DNA from 2 places in the Mesorhizobium sp. M0678 genome. Region 1 is predicted to be linked to the other one. Evidence: predicted binding sites of a transcription regulator. Region 1 holds the regulator's gene; the other holds the start of a gene.

What was found. Region 1 encodes LexA, which represses DNA repair genes until DNA is damaged. Its sites were predicted from a motif close to TGTTCNNNNTGTGTTCNG; they were not measured.
Region 2: the regulator LexA is predicted to act here: its motif matches at 8,817-8,834, upstream of recA (recombinase RecA).

The regions. Positions count from the first base shown of each region.
Region 1 is NZ_JAMYPT010000001.1:453,720-463,972, forward strand. Features, by position in the region: gene lpxB (lipid-A-disaccharide synthase) at 1-515, shown strand, start outside; gene gltA (citrate synthase) at 636-1,964, opposite strand; gene gltX (glutamate--tRNA ligase) at 2,144-3,565, opposite strand; partial or broken gene NKI29_RS02175 (ComEC/Rec2 family competence protein) at 3,662-6,125, shown strand; gene lexA (transcriptional repressor LexA) at 6,119-6,853, opposite strand; gene kynU (kynureninase) at 7,300-8,547, shown strand; gene NKI29_RS02190 (hormone-sensitive lipase) at 8,644-9,474, shown strand; gene NKI29_RS02195 (molybdopterin molybdotransferase MoeA) at 9,482-10,253, opposite strand, start outside.
Region 2 is NZ_JAMYPT010000011.1:17,407-27,659, reverse strand. Features, by position in the region: gene NKI29_RS20155 (hypothetical protein) at 1-605, opposite strand, end outside; gene NKI29_RS20150 (RNA methyltransferase) at 686-1,552, opposite strand; gene NKI29_RS20145 (NADP-dependent isocitrate dehydrogenase) at 1,759-2,970, shown strand; gene NKI29_RS20140 (glutathione S-transferase family protein) at 2,982-3,608, shown strand; gene NKI29_RS20135 (PhzF family phenazine biosynthesis protein) at 3,810-4,604, opposite strand; gene alaS (alanine--tRNA ligase) at 4,669-7,335, opposite strand; gene recA (recombinase RecA) at 7,595-8,692, opposite strand; gene NKI29_RS20120 (PfkB family carbohydrate kinase) at 8,970-9,902, shown strand; gene NKI29_RS20115 (TfoX/Sxy family protein) at 9,937-10,253, opposite strand, start outside.

The DNA of each region.
Region 1 (10,253 bases):
GCGAGACGGTGTCGATCCTGCGGGCGCGCGGGCACCGCTTGCGCCTGCTGTTGCCGACGGTGCCGCACGTCGCCGACCTGGTCAGGACCTCGGTCGCGAGCTGGGACGAGAAGCCGGAGATCATACTCGATGCCGAACGCAAATGGCAGGCCTTCGGCAAGGCCGATGCGGCGCTGATCGCATCGGGGACAGTATCGCTGGAACTGGCACTGGCGAGTGTGCCGATGATCTCCTGCTACCGGCTCGATCCGGTCATGCGCATGGCGCAGCCGCTGATCAAAGTATGGAGCGCAGCCTTGCCCAATCTCATTGCCGACCGGCCGGTTGTGCCGGAACACTACAATCAATATGTGCGGCCGCATTATCTGGCGCGGCAGTTGGAAGCGCTGTTCTCCGATACCGCCTACCGCACCTGGCAGAAGGACGGTTTTGCCGAAATCGCCAGGCGTATGGCAACCGACGAGCCGTCAGGCGAGATAGCCGCGGGTGTGGTGATGGGGATGGTGAGGAAGTGAGTGAATTGTGAATAGTGAATTGTGAATAGTGGTTTCTATGGACAGGGAGCGACGCTTCGCTACTCCCATTCACCATTCACCATTCACCATTCACCATTCACCATTCACCATTCACCACCTTCACCGCTTCGCGATTGGCACGTAGTCCCGTTCCGGCGCGCCGGTATAGAGCTGGCGCGGGCGACCGATCTTCTGGTGCGGGTCCTCGATCATCTCCTTCCACTGCGCGATCCAGCCGACGGTGCGGGCGACCGCGAACAGCACGGTGAACATGGTGGTGGGAAAGCCCAGCGCCTTCAGCGTGATGCCGGAATAGAAATCGACGTTCGGATAGAGCTTCTTCTCGATGAAATAGGAATCGGTCAGTGCGATCCTTTCCAGCTCCATGGCGATGTCGAGCAGTGGATCGTCCTTGATGCCGAGCTCGCCCAGGACCTCGTGCGCGGTCTTCTGCATGATCTTGGCGCGCGGATCGTAATTCTTGTAAACGCGGTGGCCAAACCCCATCAATCGGAACGGATCGTTCTTATCCTTGGCGCGCGCAATGAATTCCGGGATGTGATCGACATGACCGATCTCGCCCAGCATGTTCAGGGCTGCCTCGTTGGCGCCGCCATGTGCGGGACCCCACAGGCAGGCGATGCCGGCAGCGATACAGGCAAAAGGATTGGCGCCCGACGAGCCGGCCAGGCGGACGGTCGAAGTCGAGGCGTTCTGTTCGTGATCGGCGTGCAGGATGAAGATGCGCTCCATCGCGCGGGCCAGCACCGGATTGATCTTGTATTCCTCGCAAGGCACGGCGAAGCACATATGCAGGAAATTGGCTGCGAAATTCAGCTCGTTCTTCGGGTAAATGAATGGCTGGCCGATGTGGTATTTATAGGCCATCGCCGCGATCGTCGGCATCTTGGCGATCAGCCGCATTGACGCGACCATGCGTTGATAGGGGTCCGAGATATCGGTGGAATCGTGATAGAAGGCCGACAGCGCGCCGACCACGCCGCACATCACCGCCATCGGATGCGCATCACGGCGGAAGCCGGTGAAAAAGCGCGACATCTGCTCATGCACCATGGTGTGGCGCGTCACCCGGTAGTCGAAATCGTCCTTCTGCGCCTTGGTCGGGAGTTCACCATAGAGCAAGAGATAGCAGACTTCGAGGAAGTCGCCGTGCTCGGCCAATTGGTCGATCGGGTAGCCGCGGTGCAAAAGAATGCCGGCATCGCCATCGATGAAGGTGATTTCCGATTCGCAGCTCGCCGTCGACGTAAAACCGGGATCGTAGGTAAAGACGCCGGCGGTGTTGTAGAGCGAACCGATGTCGATGACGTCAGGTCCTACCGAACCACTTCGTATCTTGAATTCATGGATTTTGCCGCCGAGTTCCAGTTTGGCCGTCGATGCCTGGGTTTTGCCGCCAAATTCCATTTTTGTCGCAGGTTCGGTCATAGCAAACTCCTTTTTGTTTCCTCAGGCCGGCAAAGGCAAAATATCTGAACCCAACACGTCAAAAACATCGGAATACGCACATTTGCGCCCGCAATTAAATCTGCGCGGCAGATTAGGCCAAGACCCAATGTTGCACTGCGAAACACACCTTTCAATGCCAATCTTCTTGGGCCAGTTTGCTAATCGATTTGATCAGCGATCCGCGCCAGGCTTTCCTCGCGGCCAAGCACGGCCAGCACATCGAAGACACCTGGCGAGGTACTTTTGCCGGTGAGCGCGGCGCGCAAAGGTTGGGCCACGGCGCCGAGTTTATGGCTGGCGGCCTGCGCATAGTCGCGGATCGCGGCTTCGGCTGAGGCGGCAGACCACTCCGAAACCGTGGCTAGTGCCGCATGAGCGCCCCGCAGGATCGCGCGCGCCTCACCGCTGAGCAGCGCCGCCGCCTTCTCGTCGACCGGCAGCGGCCGCTCGACGAAAAGGAATGCAGCCCCTTCAACAAGTTCGACCAGCGTCTTGGCGCGCTCCTTCAGGCCCGGCAAAGCGGCAAGCAGTTGCGCCCTGCGTCTGTCGTCGAGGCGCGCCGCGATTGCCGGGCCGCCTTCAAGATAGGGCAGAGTGGCGATGAAGATGTCGAGCAGCGCCGCGTCGTTCATCCGGCGCATATGCACGCCGTTAAGCGCCTCGAGCTTGGCGAAGTCGAAACGGGCGGCGCCCTTGTTGACGTCGCCAATGTCGAACCATGCAATCATGTCGGCGATCGACATGATCTCATCGTCGCCGTGGCTCCAGCCAAGCCTCGCCAGATAGTTGAGCAGCGCCTCCGGCAGGTAGCCCATGGCGCGATAGGCTTCGACGCCAAGCGCACCGTGCCGCTTCGACAGCTTGGCGCCGTCGGCACCGTGGATCAGCGGGATATGCGACATCGACGGCACCTCCCAGCCCATGGCCTGATAGATTACGGTCTGGCGTGCGGCGTTGGTCAAATGATCGTCGCCGCGGATGATGTGGGTGATGCCCATGTCGTGATCGTCGACGACGACGGCATGCATGTAGGTGGGATTGCCATCCGAGCGCAGAATAATGAAATCGTCGAGATCCTTGTTGGGAAAGCGCACGTCGCCCTGGACGCGGTCATGCACCACCGTCTCGCCGTCTGTCGGCGCCTTGATGCGGATCGCCCCCTTGGCGCCGGGCGGCGCCTCCGACGGGTCGCGGTCGCGCCAGCGTCCATCATAGCGGGGCGGAAGCCCCTTGGCTCGCGCTGCCTCGCGCATCGCCTCCAGCTCCGCCGGCGTCGCGTAGCAGTAATAGGCCTTGCCCACGCGCACCAGCTCCTCGGCCACCTCGCGATGGCGCGGCGCGCGCTCGAACTGCGAGACAGGCGCGCCGTCCCAGGTGAGTCCGAGCCAGGAAAGTCCGTCGAGAATGGCTGCCGTCGCCGCATCGGTGGAGCGCTCGCGGTCGGTGTCCTCGATGCGCAGCAGCATCGTGCCGCCTGTGTGCTTGGCATACAGCCAGTTGAACAGCGCCGTGCGCGCGCCGCCAATGTGCAGATAGCCGGTGGGCGAGGGGGCAAAACGGGTGACGACCTTATCGGGCATGGAACTCTCAGGCGGGCGAAGGAAGTGGGTTTGCGGACTTTCGCGCGTTGCGCGTTCATGTAGCATAGGAGGTCGAGGGCGCAAGGGGCAGACCCGATGGCTGTGCGAGGCCGTGGTGCGGGCGAGGGCGAGGACGTTGGCAGCGGCGTCAGCGAACGCTTGCTGTTTGCCGCTCCCCCGCCTGTCCTGCCGGCACCGGCATTGCTACCCGCTCCGCGCTTCGATGCTCCGTCGCTGCCGGCCAGCGACCCAGCAACGGTTCTCGTGCCCGCGGGCGAGCCCATCGTACGCCTGCCCAGGCGTTTCCGCCTCCCGTCACCGTCCCGTATCCGCAACAGCGTAACCTCGGCAGCCGGCCTGGAACTCGACCGCGGCATCGCCTTCCTGCTGGTGCCGGTGTTCCTCGCATGCGGGGTGGTCGTATATTTCGGGCTGTCGGTGGAGCCGGCCTTTCCACAGCCGATCGCAATCGCGCTCCTCGCGGCCCTTTGTGCCGTCGTCTCGCGGTCATGGCCCAGGACGCGCCTGTGCTTCATGGTGGCGCTGCTCTGCGCGCTTGGCGTACTTGCCGCCAAGTTCGAGACATGGCGTGTCGGAACGCATATGCTCGGCTCCGAAATCTCGACGCGGCTGACGGGTCGCGTCGTATCGTACGAGCCCATGGCGAGCGGCCGCATCAGGCTGACAATCGATGTGATCTCAACGGCCAGGCCGACACTGCGCTACATGCCGGAACGGGTCCGCGTTTCGGCGATGAAGATACCGGCTGAGCTGACCGCCGGTTCCGAGATCACCGGCTATGTGCGGCTGCTGCCGCCGACCGGCCCGGTGCGGCCCGACAGCTATGATTTCTCCTTCGACAGCTATTTCGCCGGTATCGGCGGCAGCGGCTTTTTTCTCGGCAATCCGAAAGTCGTGTCGTCGGGCAGCATGCCGCTTGCCGCGCAGCTTTCTTCCGCGATCGAAGACGCGCGCGAATCCATCGCCGACCATATCCGCAGCCGCATCGGCGGTGCCGAGGGCGAGATTGCTGCTGCGCTGATCGTCGGCGTGCGCGCCGGCATTCCCGAGGAGATCAACGAAGCGATGCGGCGCACCGGCATCTACCACATCATCTCCATCTCGGGGCTGCATATGGCGTTGGTCGCCGGCACCATCATGGCGCTGCTGCGGGGTGCCTTTGCGCTGTTTCCCGATTTCTCATCGCGACGGCCGGTCAAGAAATATGCCGCGGCCGCCGCTTTTTTCGATTGCGGCCTACCTCGTCTTTTCCGGCATTGTCGTTGCGGCCGAACGCAGCTTCATCATGCTGGCGGTGATGCTTATCGCCGTGCTGTTCGACCGGGCCGCGCTCACCATGCGCAACCTGGCGATCTCGGCCATCGCGGTCATCCTGGTGTCGCCGCACGAGGTGGTCGGTCCGAGTTTCCAGATGTCCTTCGCCGCGACGGCGGCCCTTGTCGGCGCCTATGCAGGCTGGTCCGATTACCGCGCCGGCAGGGCCACCACGCCGCCGCCGCGGCGGTCGCCGCTACGCTTTGCCACTCGAAAGGTCCTGTTGGGCATGTGCGGTCTGGCGATGACCTCAATCATTGCAGGGAGCGCCACGGCGCTTTTCGCCATATGGCATTTCCAGCGCGTGGCGCCGCTCAGCCTGTTCGCCAATCTGGCCATCATGCCCATCGTCTCACTGGTCGTCATGCCCTTCGCCGTTCTCAGCGCGCTGGCGATGCCGTTCGGTGCGGATGGCCCTTTCCTCTATGTCATGGGCAAGGGGCTGACGGCGATGATCGCCCTGTCCGGGTGGATCTCGGAGCGCTCGCCGATCGATGCGGTCGGGCTGATTTCGCTGAGATCCGTCCTTCTGGTGACGATCGCCCTCGTCATTGCCAGCATGGCGACGACCTGGTTGCGGCTGGCGGCACTTCCTTTTGCGCTCGCCGGCTTGCTGACGACAACGCAGACACGCATACCCGACGTATTGGTCTCGGAGGACGCGCGGCTGGTCGCGCTGCCGATCGGCAGCGGTGAACTCGCGGTCAACCGGGCACGCCCGAATGAGTTCACCATCGACAACTGGAAACGCGCGCTCACATCAGAGGCCATCGTCGCGCCGGAAACACCTGGAAAGAACGACCCGCAATTCGACATTGCCGATCCGGCCGACCTACCGCCGGGCATGCCGTTCATTTGCACGGACGGCCTCTGCCTTGCCAGGCATCCATCCGGCGCGATCATCGCGCAAGCCAAGGACCGCGATACTGCGCGGCCAGCCTGCGCCTTTGCCAGCTTGATCGTCATCGACGACGCCACCGCCCATAACCCCTGCTACTACGACCGGCTGGTCCTCGTCGTCACCAAACGGCAACTGGCGCGCGCGGGAAGTGCCGCCGTCTATTTCGATCCACAAGCGGCAACACGCGCCGAGATCCGCTTCGCCGTCAAAAAATCATACCGGCCCTGGCACGTGCAGCGGAAATTTTCACGCGCGGCACGGGGCCTGCCGCCATACCGCAGGGCCGACAACCCCAAAGCCGGCGCCAAGGGCGGAGCTCAGTAGCGGCGGATCAGTCCGACGAGCTTGCCCTGCACCTTGACCCTGTCTGGTCCGAAGATGCGCGTCTCGTAGGCCGGATTGGCGGCTTCCAGGGCGATCGAGGCGCCCTTGCGGCGGAACCGCTTCAGCGTCGCTTCCTCCTCGTCGACCAGTGCCACCACGATCTCACCGGGGCTCGCCGTATCGGCATTGCGGATGATCACCGTGTCGCCGTCGAAAATGCCAGCCTCGATCATCGAATCGCCTTTGACCTCGAGCGCATAATGCTCGCCGCCCATGATCATATCCGGCGGCACCGAAATCGAATGCGTCTGGTGCTGGATGGCATCGATCGGCACACCGGCCGCGATGCGGCCCATTACCGGGATCGAAACGGCGGCGACGACATCGTCGTCATTGCCGGCTGCAGGGACACGCGACGATGTCGGCTTGCCCTGCCGAGGGGCGCCTTGCCCAAGGCTGCCCTGGATGACACTCGGCGAGAACTTGCGTGCCGCATTGAGGCCGGGGGCGATCGAGTCAGGCAGGCGTAGCACCTCCAGCGCACGGGCCCGGTTGGGCAAACGGCGAATGAAGCCGCGCTCCTCCAGCGCCGTAATCAGCCGGTGGATTCCGGATTTGGAAGCCAGATCGAGCGCTTCCTTCATCTCGTCGAATGAAGGCGGGATACCGCTTTCCTTCAACCTTTCGTGGATGAACATAAGCAGTTCGTGTTGTTTGCGTGTCAGCATAGCGACCCCCAACAGAATCAGAAAAACAAACCCAGAACAAACACTATCTGTTCCAGTTGTGTTCCGCAACTGTTTAAAGTTTAATGAATGCGTTAAGGCTCGGGAAACAAACGACGTCCCTACCGGCGTACCGCATTTTCACCGCCGCGAGCCTCATCGCCTTGATTCTGCTTTCGTTTGCGCCCTTCTGGCCTCCTAGAAGGCGGCACTGGCATCGGCCGTCGGTCGGCAAAAGGCACGGAATTGAACCCGTATCGACTGTGCGGTTTGGTCAATGCACCGTGAACGAAACGAATTCAAAACGCCAACCTCGGGTTAAGTCCCGGTTTCCACCGCCTGGTCAGGCTGCTTCTCGCCGGTGGAGCCTTGCTGCGCGCAACCAGGTAATGGAAGAACAGTCGATGCGTGTCCGGCGTTGCGTTGGATCTTGGGGGAGCAGACAAATCATGACAGGAATTCCCGATCTCGTGGCCATAAAGGCGATGGATGCCGCGGATCCGTTGCGCGCGATGCGCGACCGCTTTGTGTTGCCGCAAGGAGTGATCTATCTCGACGGCAATTCGCTAGGAGCTGCTTCACGTGCCGCTTTCGATGAACTGCACAAGGCCGCGACCGAAGAATGGTCGCATGATCTCATCCGCGCATGGAACACGGCCGGCTGGTTCAACATGCCGCTTGAACTTGGCGACCAGCTCGGGCGCCTGATCGGTGCCGCGGCCGGCCAGACGGTGGTCTGCGACACGACATCGGTCAACATCTACAAGCTGCTGCACGCCGCCATGGCCATGCGACCGGAGCGGCAGGTCATCGTCGCCGAGGGCGATAGTTTTCCGACGGACCTCTACATGGCCGAGGGTGTGGTTTCGACGCGAAAAGATACGCTGCTGCGCCTCTCGGGGGTCGACGCGCCGACCATCGAAGAGCTGATCGACGAACGCACCGCCGTGGTGCTGGTCAACCACGTCAACTATAAGTCGGGCGAACTGCGCGACATGCCGGCGCTGACGCGCAGGGCTCAGGAAGCCGGGGCGATGATCGTCTGGGATCTCTGCCACACCGCCGGCGCGATGCCAGTCGAACTCGACAAGGCAAACGCCGATTTTGCCGTTGGCTGCACCTACAAATATCTGAATGGCGGCCCGGGCGCGCCTGCCTTCATCTATGCGGCTGAGCGGCATCTTTCCGACATCCAGCAGCCGCTCACCGGCTGGTGGGGCCATGCACGGCCCTTCGCCTTCGAGCCAGGCTATGCGGCCGGCACCGGCATCCGCCGGTTTCTGTGCGGCACGCAGCCGGTCCTGTCGATGCGCACGCTGAAGGGCGCGCTCGACATCTGGAACGATGTCGACATGACGGCGGTGCGCAAGAAGAGCATCGCACTGGCGGATCTGTTCATCGAGCTTGTCGAGGCAAAGTGCGGCACTTACGGGCTCACGCTCGAAAGCACGCGCGATGGGGAAAAACGCGGCAGCCAGATTTCATTCATGCATGAGCATGGCTACCAGGTCATGCGCGCGCTGATCGAACGTGGCGTGATCGGCGATTTTCGCGCGCCATCGACCATGCGCTTCGGCTTCACCCCGCTCTATGTCGGCTATGCCGATGTCTGGCAGGCCGTCGAAGTGCTTGAGGACATCCTGCGCACCGGTGCGTGGAAGGAAGCGCGCTTCGCCATCAAGGCGGCTGTCACTTGAGATTGATGCGAGAGCTGGAATCGTGAGGCTGGCGACGACGCGCCGCGCGATGCTCACGGCTACGTTGCAAGGCTATATTGCCAGGGAGGGCGCAGGGTGTTCGAACGTCACATTGCCGATTGGGACAACGCCTATGCCAACGGCGCCAACATAGCCGGCAGCGATCGCTGGCCGGCGGCCTGGATCGAGCCCGCGCGGGTTTTCCGCGACGTGCTTTCGACCGAGGGCAGGGCGCGGCTCGACATGGCCTATGGCGACAACCCACGCAACCGGCTCGATCTTTTCCTGCCGGCCATCAAGCCCAAGGGACTCGTGGTGTTCGTTCATGGCGGCTACTGGATGGCATTCGACAAGAGTTTCTGGTCGCATCTTGCCACTGGCCCTGTTGATCGCGGCTATGCGGTGGCGATGCCGTCCTACACGCTCTGTCCGCAGATACGCATTGGCGGCATCGTCAAGGAAGTCGGCGCGGCGATCGGCAAGGCGGCGGCGATGGTTCCAGGGCCGCTGATGCTGACCGGACACTCGGCCGGCGGCCATCTTGTTAGCCGGATGGTTACGGCGACGACGCCGCTGGCGCCCGAAGTGGTCCGGCGCGTTCGTCACGTGGTGTCGATCTCGGGGGTGCACGATTTGCGCCCGATCATGCGCACCGGCATGAACGAGACGCTGGCGATCGATGAGGCCGAGGCGCAGGCCGAAAGTCCGGTGCTGCTGCGCCCGATGGACAAGGCCCGCCTGACCTGCTGGGCCGGCGGCGGCGAGCGCGCCGAATTCCTGCGTCAGAGCGCGTTGCTGGCCAACATCTGGATCGGCCTGGGTACCGCGACCAGCTCGGTGGTCGAGCCTGACCGGCATCATTTCAACATCATCGACGGTTTGGCCGATCCAGACCATCCGCTGACCCGGACCTTGATTTCGGAGTGAGGCAGGTTCAGCGTAGCATCAGTACGTCGCAGGGGGAGCCCGCCGCCGCGGCAGGAGCGAACGGCGCGCGAACGATCAGCCCGTTGGCATCGGCCAGCATTTTCAGCATCGAGGAGTCCTGGATGCCGAACGGCGTCGCCACGAGCGTACCGGTGTCATCTATGACAACAGCCCGCACATAATCTTGCCTGAGATCGTTGGCCGGCATGGCAGCACCGAGCCGTGCCCGACGTATATCCTGCTGAAAGGCGCGGCCACCGAGCCGCGCCAGCAGCGGCTTCAGGAAGAGCTGAGTGCAGACCAGGCTTGCCACCGGATTGCCGGGCAGGCCGATGCAGCGAATGTCTCCCAGCCGCCCGAACATCAGTGGCTTGCCCGGCCGCATGGCGATCTTCCAGAAATCGAGCGTCATGCCTTGCCCGGTCAGCACGTCATGGACGAAGTCGTGGTCACCGACCGAGGCACCGCCCAGCGTGACGATGACGTTCGCGCCAGCCTTCACGGCCTTTTCAACCAGCGCAGCGATCGCCTCCCTGCGGTCCGGCGCGATGCCAAGGTCGAGCGCGCGCGCACCGACCGACTGTGCGGCAGCGGCGACACCATAGGCGTTGGAGGAGATGATCTGGTCGGGGCCAACATCGCTGCCCGGCGGCAGCAATTCGTCGCCGGTGGCGATGATGGCGACCAGCGGCCGTTTGACCACGCGCACCTCGGGGTGATTGGCCGATGCCGCCAGCGACAAGGCCGCCGGGTCGAGCAGGCGGCCTTTGGGCAGCAGG
Region 2 (10,253 bases), on a different contig from region 1:
CGGCCGTTCGCCGGAGATGCAGGTTGAGATGCAGGGTGGTTCGACGGCACCGGCGCGGCCCGCGTGGCGTAGGCTGGAGCCAGGGCCGTCGCGCCGGCGGCTGACGCTGAATGGAGCGCGGCGGCGCCGCGCAGCGGCCCGGGCGGGTCGAAATCGTCGAAACTCAGGGATGACGCCATATCCGCAGAGCCACCGCCCGCCGGCTTGCCCGCCAAGATGACGGCCCACAGCCCGACAAGAGCTAATCCCAGCAGGTTGAGGCCGGAATGCGAATCTTCGCCGTCGAATTTTACGACAAGAACAGTGCCGGCCTGCAGGATCGCGAACAGGGTCGAGAACACGATATACGACCAAAGGATCCAACTCGACCCTTGCGCGTCGCGGCTTCGACGCCAGGCGAAATTCGCGCGGAACAGAACGATCACCAGCGAGGTAACGAGAACAGCCGCGGCCAGCCCTTCCCTGGAAGGTCCGGGCTTTGAATTGGCCAAACCCTCGATGCCGATGGTCAGCACGACGCACAGCACAAAGGTCACGATTTCCGCAACCAGCAAGGCCGCGGAATAGAAAAAAAAGCGAAGACGCCCGATATTTGAATTGAACATCGAAAGGATCCATCGTTTTCCAGACAATGGATCACACCAAATAACATTCGGTTACTGGTGAGGTATGGGCAGTTCCGAGGCTAGTCTTTGTCTTTCGCCCTCGCAGCGCGTGCCGCGGCCGCCGGGAGCCGCCTTGGATCGTCGCCGGGCGATCCGTCGCCGCGCGGCATGGCCGGCGAGAACCTGTCCAGCGATGATATTATGCCGCGCAGCACCTTGAGCTCCGGCTCGGCAAAGCCGGGGCGGGTCAGCACAGCGCGCAAATTGTCGACCATCTTCGGCTTCTTCGCTGCCGGGCGGAAATAGCCGCGCGCCTCGAGTGCACCTTCCAGATACACAAACAGGCCGTGCAATTCGTCCTTGGTGGCCGGCGGCATTTCGGGGCCGGAGAAGTTGGTCCTGGTCTCGTCTTCCAGGCCGGACTTCATCCATTCATAGGACATCAGCAGGGCCGCCTGGGCGATGTTGAGCGAGGAGAAGGCTGGATCGACGGGGAAGGTGACGATCTCGTCGGCAAGGCCGACCTCGTCATTATAGAGGCCGAAGCGCTCGCGGCCGAACAGGATGCCGGTGCGCTGGCCGGCCCGCTGCCGCGCGCGCAGCGCCCTGCCCGCCTCGACCGGACCGCGCACCGGCTTGAAATTGTCGCGCGCGCGCGCCGTGGTGGCGAAGACGAAGTTCAAATCGGCAATCGCCGAGGCCAGGTCATCGAACACCTTGACGGCATCGATGACGTGGTCGGCGCGGCTTGCGGCGGCACGCGCCTTCTCGCTCGGCCAGCCGTCGCGCGGATTGACGAGCCGCAGCTCGGAAAGGCCGAAATTGGCCATGGCGCGCGCAACCATGCCGATATTCTCGCCGAGCTGCGGCTCGACCAGGATGATCGCCGGTCCGGACGCTGGAGTTCCGGAGGCAAGAGGGTTGTCGGGATCCTGGGTAGCGGCCATGGTTGTCAGTGAACTGCTGTTTGCGGCATTTCGCAGTCCCCTGCCACATTTGGCGGCGAAAATGAAGCTTTCGCAAGGAATGCCGGCACTACGGCGCGGTTCGCCGTTTGCGCGGCCAAAAAGCCTTTGATATACGGGCCGCATCCCAGGGCCGGCAGCCGTGCGGGCAAGGCCGTTCCGTTCCCCAAAAGCGAGGCATTCTTTCCATGGCGAAGATCAAGGTGGCGAACCCGGTCGTCGAACTCGACGGCGACGAGATGACCCGCATCATCTGGCAGTTCATCAAGGACAAGCTGATCCACCCTTATCTCGACCTCAAGCTCGAATATTACGACCTCGGCATCGAGCACCGCGACGCCACCAACGACCAGGTGACCATCGATTCGGCCAATGCCATCAAGAAATACGGCGTCGGCGTGAAATGCGCGACGATCACGCCCGACGAGCAGCGCGTCGAGGAATTCAAGCTGAAGAAGATGTGGAAGTCGCCGAACGGCACCATCCGCAACATCCTCGGCGGCACCATCTTTCGCGAGCCGATCATCATGAAGAACGTGCCGCGGCTGGTGCCCGGCTGGACCAAGCCGATCATCGTCGGCCGCCACGCCTTCGGCGACCAGTACCGCGCCACCGACTTCCGCTTCCCCGGCAAGGGCAAGCTGACGATCAAATTCGTCGGCGAGGACGGCCAGGTGATCGAGCACGACGTGTTCGACGCACCCGGCGCCGGCGTCGCCATGGCCATGTACAATCTCGACGAATCGATCCGCGAATTCGCCCGCGCCTCCCTGAACTACGGCCTGCTGCGCAATTACCCCGTCTACCTCTCGACCAAGAACACCATCCTCAAAGCCTATGACGGCCGCTTCAAGGACATCTTCCAGGAGGTCTACGAGGCGGAGTTCGAAACAGAATTCAAAGCTAAGAAGCTCTGGTACGAGCACCGGCTGATCGACGACATGGTGGCCTCGAGCCTGAAATGGTCGGGTGGCTATGTCTGGGCCTGCAAGAATTATGACGGCGACGTGCAGTCCGACACGGTGGCGCAAGGCTTCGGCTCGCTCGGCCTGATGACCTCGGTGCTGATGACGCCGGACGGCAAGACCGTCGAGGCGGAAGCCGCGCACGGCACCGTCACCCGCCACTATCGCCAGCACCAGAAGGGCGAGGAGACCTCGACCAATTCGATCGCCTCGATCTTTGCCTGGACGCGCGGCCTCGCTCATCGCGCCAAGCTCGACGACAATGCCGAACTGAAGCGCTTTGCCGAGACCCTGGAAAGGGTCTGCATCCAGACGGTCGAGTCCGGCTTCATGACCAAGGACCTGTCGCTGCTGATCGGCCCCGACCAGCCATGGCTTTCGACCACCGGCTTCCTCGACAAGATCGACGAGAATTTGCAGAAGGCGATGGCCTGAGCCCAACCGACATGGGCAAGCCCGTCGTCTACGGCGCGGATTACAGCGTCTATGTGCGCATCGTGCGGCTGGTGCTGGAGGAAAAGGGCGTCGGCTACGAGCTCGTGCCCGTCGACGTCTTTGCCGCGGACGGCATTCCCGGCTGGTATTTCGAGCACCAGCCGTTCGGCCGCATTCCGGCCTTCGAGCATGACGGCTTTCGCCTCTACGAGACCGGCGCGATTGCCCGTTATGTCGACGAAGCCTTTGGCGGCCCGGCGCTGCAACCGGTCGAAGCCCGGCCTCGAGCACGCCTGAACCAGATCACCGGCCTGCTCGACGCCTACGCCTACAGGACCATGGTCTGGGATGTCGCTGTCGAGCGGCTGGAAAAAACGCCGCCCGACGAAGCCGTGATCGCCAACGGGTTGCGGCAGGCGAGAACGGCATTGCAGGCGCTCTCTTCGCTGAAAGCCGAAGGGCCTTGGCTGTTGGGGACGGACCTGACGCTGGCCGACCTGCACGCCGCACCGATCATCGGCTATTTCGTCAAGGTCGCCGAGGGACAAGCCCTGCTGGCCGAGTTTGCCGAGATTCGGGATTGGTATGCGCGCATCACTCAACGCGCGAATTTTGCGAAAACCGAAAAGGCAGGGTGAAACCGCCGCGAGGCGCGGCAACTTCGCACGACCTGGGTTCCTCGCCCCGCTTGCGGGGAGAGGTGGCTCGGCGAAGCCGAGACGGAGAGGGGAAATCGGCGCATTCCTAAAGCGCCTTTTGATTGCGCAGGCCCCCTCTCCGGCCGCTTCGCGGCCACCTCTCCCCCACTTCGTGGGGGCGAGGAACCGGAGCCAAGCCGCTTAATCGGGAAGGTAGATCTCCGCCTTCATAAAGGTCTTCGCACGGCCTGTGATCAGCACGCGATCTCCGGCCAGTTTGCATAGCAAATGCCCGCCGCGCTGCGAGCATTGGAATGCCGACAGATGCGTCTTGCCGAGTTTTTCAGCCCAATAAGGTACCAGCGTCGCATGAATGGAGCCGGTAACCGGATCCTCGGGAATGCCCGCCCCGGGCACGAAGTAACGGGAGACGAAATCGTGGGCTCGCCCAGGCGCGGTAATAACCAGGCCGAGAGAATGAAAACGTCCGATCCTGAGCAGATCGGGAACGAAAGATCGCACGGTTGTCTCGTCGGCAAGCTCGACAAACAGGTTCTCGAAATTGCGGAAGCTCGCAACCGGCCGCTGAGGCAATATCGCTTGCAGCGCCGAGTTCAGCTCTTCCTCGATGGGCTGCGGCGGAAAACAAGGCAGATCGAGCTGATAGCCCCCTTCCCACCGGGAAACCCGCAGCTCGCCGACCCGGGTGGCGAAGGCCATTTCGCCCTGACCATTGTATTCCGTAGCCAGCACATGGGCGGCCGCAAGAGTGGCGTGGCCGCAGAAGTCGACTTCATGGACCGGCGTGAACCAGCGCAAATCCCAACCTTTGCCATTCGGCCGCACAAACGCGGTTTCAGCAAGATTGTTTTCGTTGGCGATGGCCTGCATTACCTGCTCCGACAGCCATTCCTCTAAAAGGAGAACGGCGGCAGGGTTACCCTGGAAGGCCCGTTCGGCAAAGGCATCGACCTGATACATCGTCAGCGTCGGCATATCGGCTCTCAAAGATATCCGCTGGGCGGCGCGCCATTTCGGCCGTGCCGCCCCCGGTGCAGGTTCACGCCGCTTCGAGAGCCGCTTTCACCGCAGCGATCGCGTCTTCGGCCTTCGAGGCGTCCGGGCCGCCGGCCTGAGCCATATCGGGTCGCCCGCCGCCGCCCTGCCCGCCCAATGCCGCGGACGCGACGCGCACCAGATCGATGGCGTTGAAGCGGCCGGCCAGATCATCGGTGACGGCGACGACGACGCTCGCCTTGTTGTCCTCGCCGGCGCCGACAAAGACGACGATGCCGGAGCCGAGCGACTTCTTGCCGGCATCGGCCAACGGCTTAAGATCCTTTGGCGAGACGCCCGATACCGCCTTGCCGAGAAAACCGACACCGGCAATGGTTTCGTTTTCCGCAGGCACACCGGCTGGCGAGCGATCGCCCAGCGCCAGCTTCTTGCGCGCCTCGATCAGCTCCTTTTCGAGCTTCTTGCGTTCGTCCAGCAGCGCCTCGACGCGGGCCGGCACATCGGCCGGCGAAATCTTCAACGCGGCGGCGGCCGCCTTCAACCGCTTGTCCTGTTCGTCGAGATGCTTTCTGGCCGCCTCGCCGGTCAACGCCTCGATGCGGCGCACGCCGGCAGCGACCGCGCTGTCGGACACGATGCGCACCAGGCCGATATCGCCGGTCGCCCTGACATGCGTGCCGCCGCATAGCTCGACCGAATAAGGCCGGTTGGCCTTGGCGCCATGCAAGCCCGTGCCCATCGAAACGACGCGCACTTCATCGCCATATTTCTCGCCAAACAGCGCCATGGCGCCTTCGGCAATGGCGTCGTCGACAGACATCAGCCGCGTGGTTACAGGGCCGTTCTGAACGACGATCTCGTTTGCCATGCGCTCGACCTCTTCGAGCTCGCCAGGCGAGATCGGCTTGTTGTGCGAAATGTCGAAGCGCAGACGCTCGGGCGCGACCAGCGAGCCCTTCTGCGCCACATGGGTACCCAGCACCTCGCGCAGCGCCTCATGGATCAGATGCGTGGCGGAATGGTTCGCGCGCAGCCTGGAGCGACGCGCGTGGTCCACCTTCAGCTCGACGGTCGCGCCCGTCTTGACCGTGCCGTTAGCCACCTTGCCGAGATGGACGAAAAGCCCATCGGCCTTCTTCTGGGTATCGGATATTTCGATCGAGAACCCGTCGCCCGAAATGACGCCGGTGTCGCCCATCTGGCCACCGGACTCGCCATAGAACGGCGTCTGGTTGACAACCACGGCAACGGCGTCACCTTTGCCGGCGCTGTCGACGGTCTTGCCGCCCCTGACCAGCGCTTGGATGAGGCCTTCCGCCTGCTCGGTCTCATAGCCGAGGAACTCGGTGGCGCCGGCGTTCTCGCGCACCGGAAACCATACCGTCTCGGTCGCCACGTCGCCGGAGCCGGCCCAGCTTTTGCGCGCCTCCGCTTTCTGCCGCTCCATCGCCTCGGTGAAGCCGGCAAGGTTGACCGAGATGTTGCGCTGGCGCAGCGCGTCCTGCGTCAGATCGAGCGGAAAGCCATAGGTGTCGTAGAGCTTGAACGCTGTCTCGCCATCCAGCATGTCGCCGGAGGCCAGCTTTTCCGTCGCCTCCGAAAGCAAGCCCAAGCCGCGCACCAGCGTCTTGCGGAAGCGCGTCTCTTCCAGCTTCAGCGTTTCGGTGATCATCTGTTCGCCGCGCACCAGTTCCGGGTAGGCTTGGCCCATCTCGCGGACCAGTGCCGGCACCAGGCGCCACATCAGCGGATCGCGGGCGCCGAGCAACTGCGCGTGGCGCATAGCGCGGCGCATGATGCGACGAAGCACGTAGCCGCGTCCTTCGTTGGACGGCAGCACGCCGTCGGCGACCAGGAAGCAGGACGAACGCAGGTGATCGGCGATGACGCGCAACGATGCGACGGCGTCCGCATCCGGACCTTTGCCAAGCGCCGACGACGCAGCGTCGATCAGGTGGCGGAACAGGTCGGTTTCGAAGACGCTTTCAACCCCTTGCAGGATGGATGCCATGCGCTCGAGGCCCATGCCTGTGTCGATCGACGGACGCGGCAGGTCGACGCGCTCCTCCTTCGTCACCTGTTCGTACTGCATGAACACCAGGTTCCAGAATTCAAGGAAACGGTCGCCATCCTCCTCGGGGCTGCCGGGAGGGCCGCCCCAGATATGCTCGCCACGGTCGATGAATATCTCCGAACACGGCCCGCAAGGTCCAGTGTCGCCCATTGCCCAGAAATTGTCCGAAGTCGCGATGCGGATGATGCGATCGTCCGAAAGGCCGGCGATCTTCTTCCAGTACGAGGCCGCCTCGTCGTCGGTGTGGTAGACGGTGACCAGCAGCTTGTCCTTCTTCAGCCCGAACTCCCTGGTGATCAGGTTCCAGGCAAGCTCTATGGCCCGCTCCTTGAAATAGTCGCCGAAGGAGAAATTGCCGAGCATCTCGAAGAAGGTCAGGTGGCGCGCGGTGTAGCCGACATTGTCGAGGTCGTTGTGCTTGCCGCCGGCGCGAACACTCTTCTGGGCAGTCGTGGCGCGCGAATACGGCCGCTTCTCCAGACCGGTGAAAACGTTCTTGAACTGCACCATGCCGGCATTGGTGAACATCAGCGTCGGGTCGTTGCGCGGCACCAGCGGGCTTGACGCGACGACCTCGTGACCTTCCTTGCGAAAATAGTCGAGAAATGCCGACCGGATCTCGTTGACGCCACTCATGAATACTGCCTTTTCGAGAGAACCGCCGGCTGCCGGCGGAAAATAGACATGGCCTTTTAGCGGTCGCACCGCAGCCTGTCCAGAAACACCAAATGGGCTCAAATCCCGGCTTTCACCAGCGCCTTGAAATGCGTCTGCCTCGCCGTCAAACGCGAACCGCCGGCCCTGGGCCGGCGGTTCGAAACGCATCGATTACGCAAACTCAAAATCAAAACATCAAATCGAAACCTGGCTGAGGCTCAGCGAGGCGTCGCCTGCCCTACATCACCCCGGCGTCGTCCTCGAAACCGTCGTCGCTGCTTTCGGAGCCGCCGTTCTCAAGGAATTTCTCAGCGATCAGCCCGGCATTCTGCCGTAGCGCCAGCTCGATCTCGCGCGCCGTGTCGGGATTGTCGCGCAGGAACAGTTTTGCGTTTTCGCGGCCCTGGCCAAGACGCTGCGAATTGTAGGAGAACCAGGCGCCCGACTTTTCGACCACGCCCGCCTTGACGCCGAGATCGACCAGCTCGCCGGTCTTGGAGACGCCCTCGCCATACATGATGTCGAACTCGACCACCTTGAAGGGCGGCGCCAGCTTGTTCTTGACGACCTTGACGCGGGTCTGGTTGCCGACGACCTCGTCGCGATCCTTGACCGAGCCGATGCGGCGGATGTCGAGGCGGACCGAGGCATAGAATTTCAACGCATTGCCGCCGGTCGTCGTCTCGGGCGAACCGAACATGACGCCGATCTTCATGCGGATCTGGTTGATGAAGATGACCATGGTGTTGGAGCGCGAGATCGAGGCGGTGAGCTTGCGCAGTGCCTGGCTCATCAGGCGGGCCTGCAGGCCGGGCAGCGAATCGCCCATCTCGCCTTCGATTTCCGCCCGCGGCGTCAACGCCGCCACCGAATCGACCACCAGCACGTCGATGGCGCCGGAGCGCACCAGCGTGTCGCAGATCTCCAGCGCCTGCTCGCCGGTATCGGGCTGCGAGATCAAAAGGTTTTCGAGATCGACGCCGAGCTTGCGGGCATAGACCGGGTCGAGCGCGTGCTCGGCATCGACGAAGGCGCAGATGCCGCCCTTCTTCTGGGCTTCGGCCACCGTGTGCAGCGCCAGCGTCGTCTTGCCCGAGCTTTCCGGCCCGTAGATCTCGACGATGCGGCCGCGCGGCAGACCGCCGACGCCAAGCGCGATGTCCAGCCCAAGCGAGCCGGTCGGCACCGTTTCGATCTCGACGACCTGCTCGTTCGCGCCGAGCCGCATGATCGAGCCCTTGCCGAAGGCACGCTCGATTTGCGACAGCGCCGCATCCAGAGCCTTTGATTTGTCCACCGCTTTGTCCTCTACAAGCCGCAAAGAATTCTGAGCCATGATACATCACCCCGTGGTCGTCAATGGAGGCCGGACAATCCCGCAATCCTTAAAAGAATGTACCTCATTTGTTCTCATTTGTCAATGAGCACCAAGGGTTTGAAAAATAACGCATATCCCTATTTGTTCTATTTTTGTTTCGCAATTATTGCTTCCGATGTGTCTCGCCTCGCATGCGGCGCCGTTGCCGTCACCAACCGAATCGGACCCGCGATTGCAGGGTTCCGCCCGGCGACCTAGTCTCCCCCGGGCAACAGCTAAAGGGCATTTTGACGGCATGATCAAATCCCCGACGATCCTGGCCGTGGGCGGCGCCTATATCGAGCGGCGCGGCCGGGTTGCCGGCGCCTTCGTGCCGGCCGCTTCCAACCCCGGCACGATGCGCGAGCATGTCGGCGGTGCCGTCTTCAACGCCTTGCGCTGTGCGGTGCGACGCGGCGCCTCGGCCTCGCTGCTTTCGGTGCGCGGCGGCGATGCCCTTGGCGACACGGTTTTACGCGCCGTCACCGAGGCCGGCATTGCCGACCTGTCGGCGGTGTTCCTCGACCGAGCAACGCCAAGCCATACGATGCTGATCGATAGCGACGGCGGGCTGATCGCCGGCCTTGCCGACATGGTGCTCTACGAGCTGGCGCTTCCCAAGCAGATCCGCCGCGCCAAGGTGCGGGAAGCGATCGGTTCGGCCGACGCGGTGCTGTGCGACGCCAACCTGCCGTCGACCGCGCTGGGGCGGCTGGCGGCACTCGCCGCCGACAAGCCGGTGTTTGCGCTTGCGGTCTCGCCCAATAAGGCGGCGCGGCTGATGCCGGTGCTCGACCGTCTGGCGCTGGCCTTCATGAACCGGCAGGAGGCCGGCGTGCTCGCCGACGTCGGCATCGATGCTGACGATCAAGGCATCGTCGACGGCCTAATACGCGCCGGGCTGAAAAGCGGCGTGATCACCGCCGGCGACGAACCAGTGCTCGGTTTCGACGAATTGAGCGCGTTCTCGATCTCGCCACCGCCGCTACAAAAGCGGACCGATACTGCCGGCGCCGGCGACGCATTGGCAGGCGCCACGATCGCTGCCCTGCTGCGCGGCCTGACGCTACGCGCGGCACTGCGCGAAGGCATTGCCGCAGCTATGCTCGTCGTCGAGAGTGCCGCCTTCACCAGCGCTGGCTTTGCCGAAGCGCTGGCGCTCGTGCCCGAGGCGCGGGACCTGGCATGAAGTGCGGCCCGGAATTGCCGAAGCATGACGCAGCCTATTTGCCGGCGCGCCGTCCTGCCTCGTAGGCGCGGCGTGCCCAGATCGCCATCTCGTCGGGATCGTCGAAGGCGCTGTCGGGAACGCTCCAATAGGGCATCGACACGAGCTTGCCGTGGCGCGAGCCGGTATAGGTCCATTGCCGGCAGCCGGCCGCTTCGAAATCCGGGGCGCTTTCGGCGTCGGCCTTCAGCATCAATTCGCCACGGATGACGATGGCGACGATGACGCCGTCGAAATAGATGCCCTTGCCGCCGAACAGCTTGCGGATGCTGACCGGGCCGAGGCCTTCGAAAAGCTCTTCTATGCGCTCGT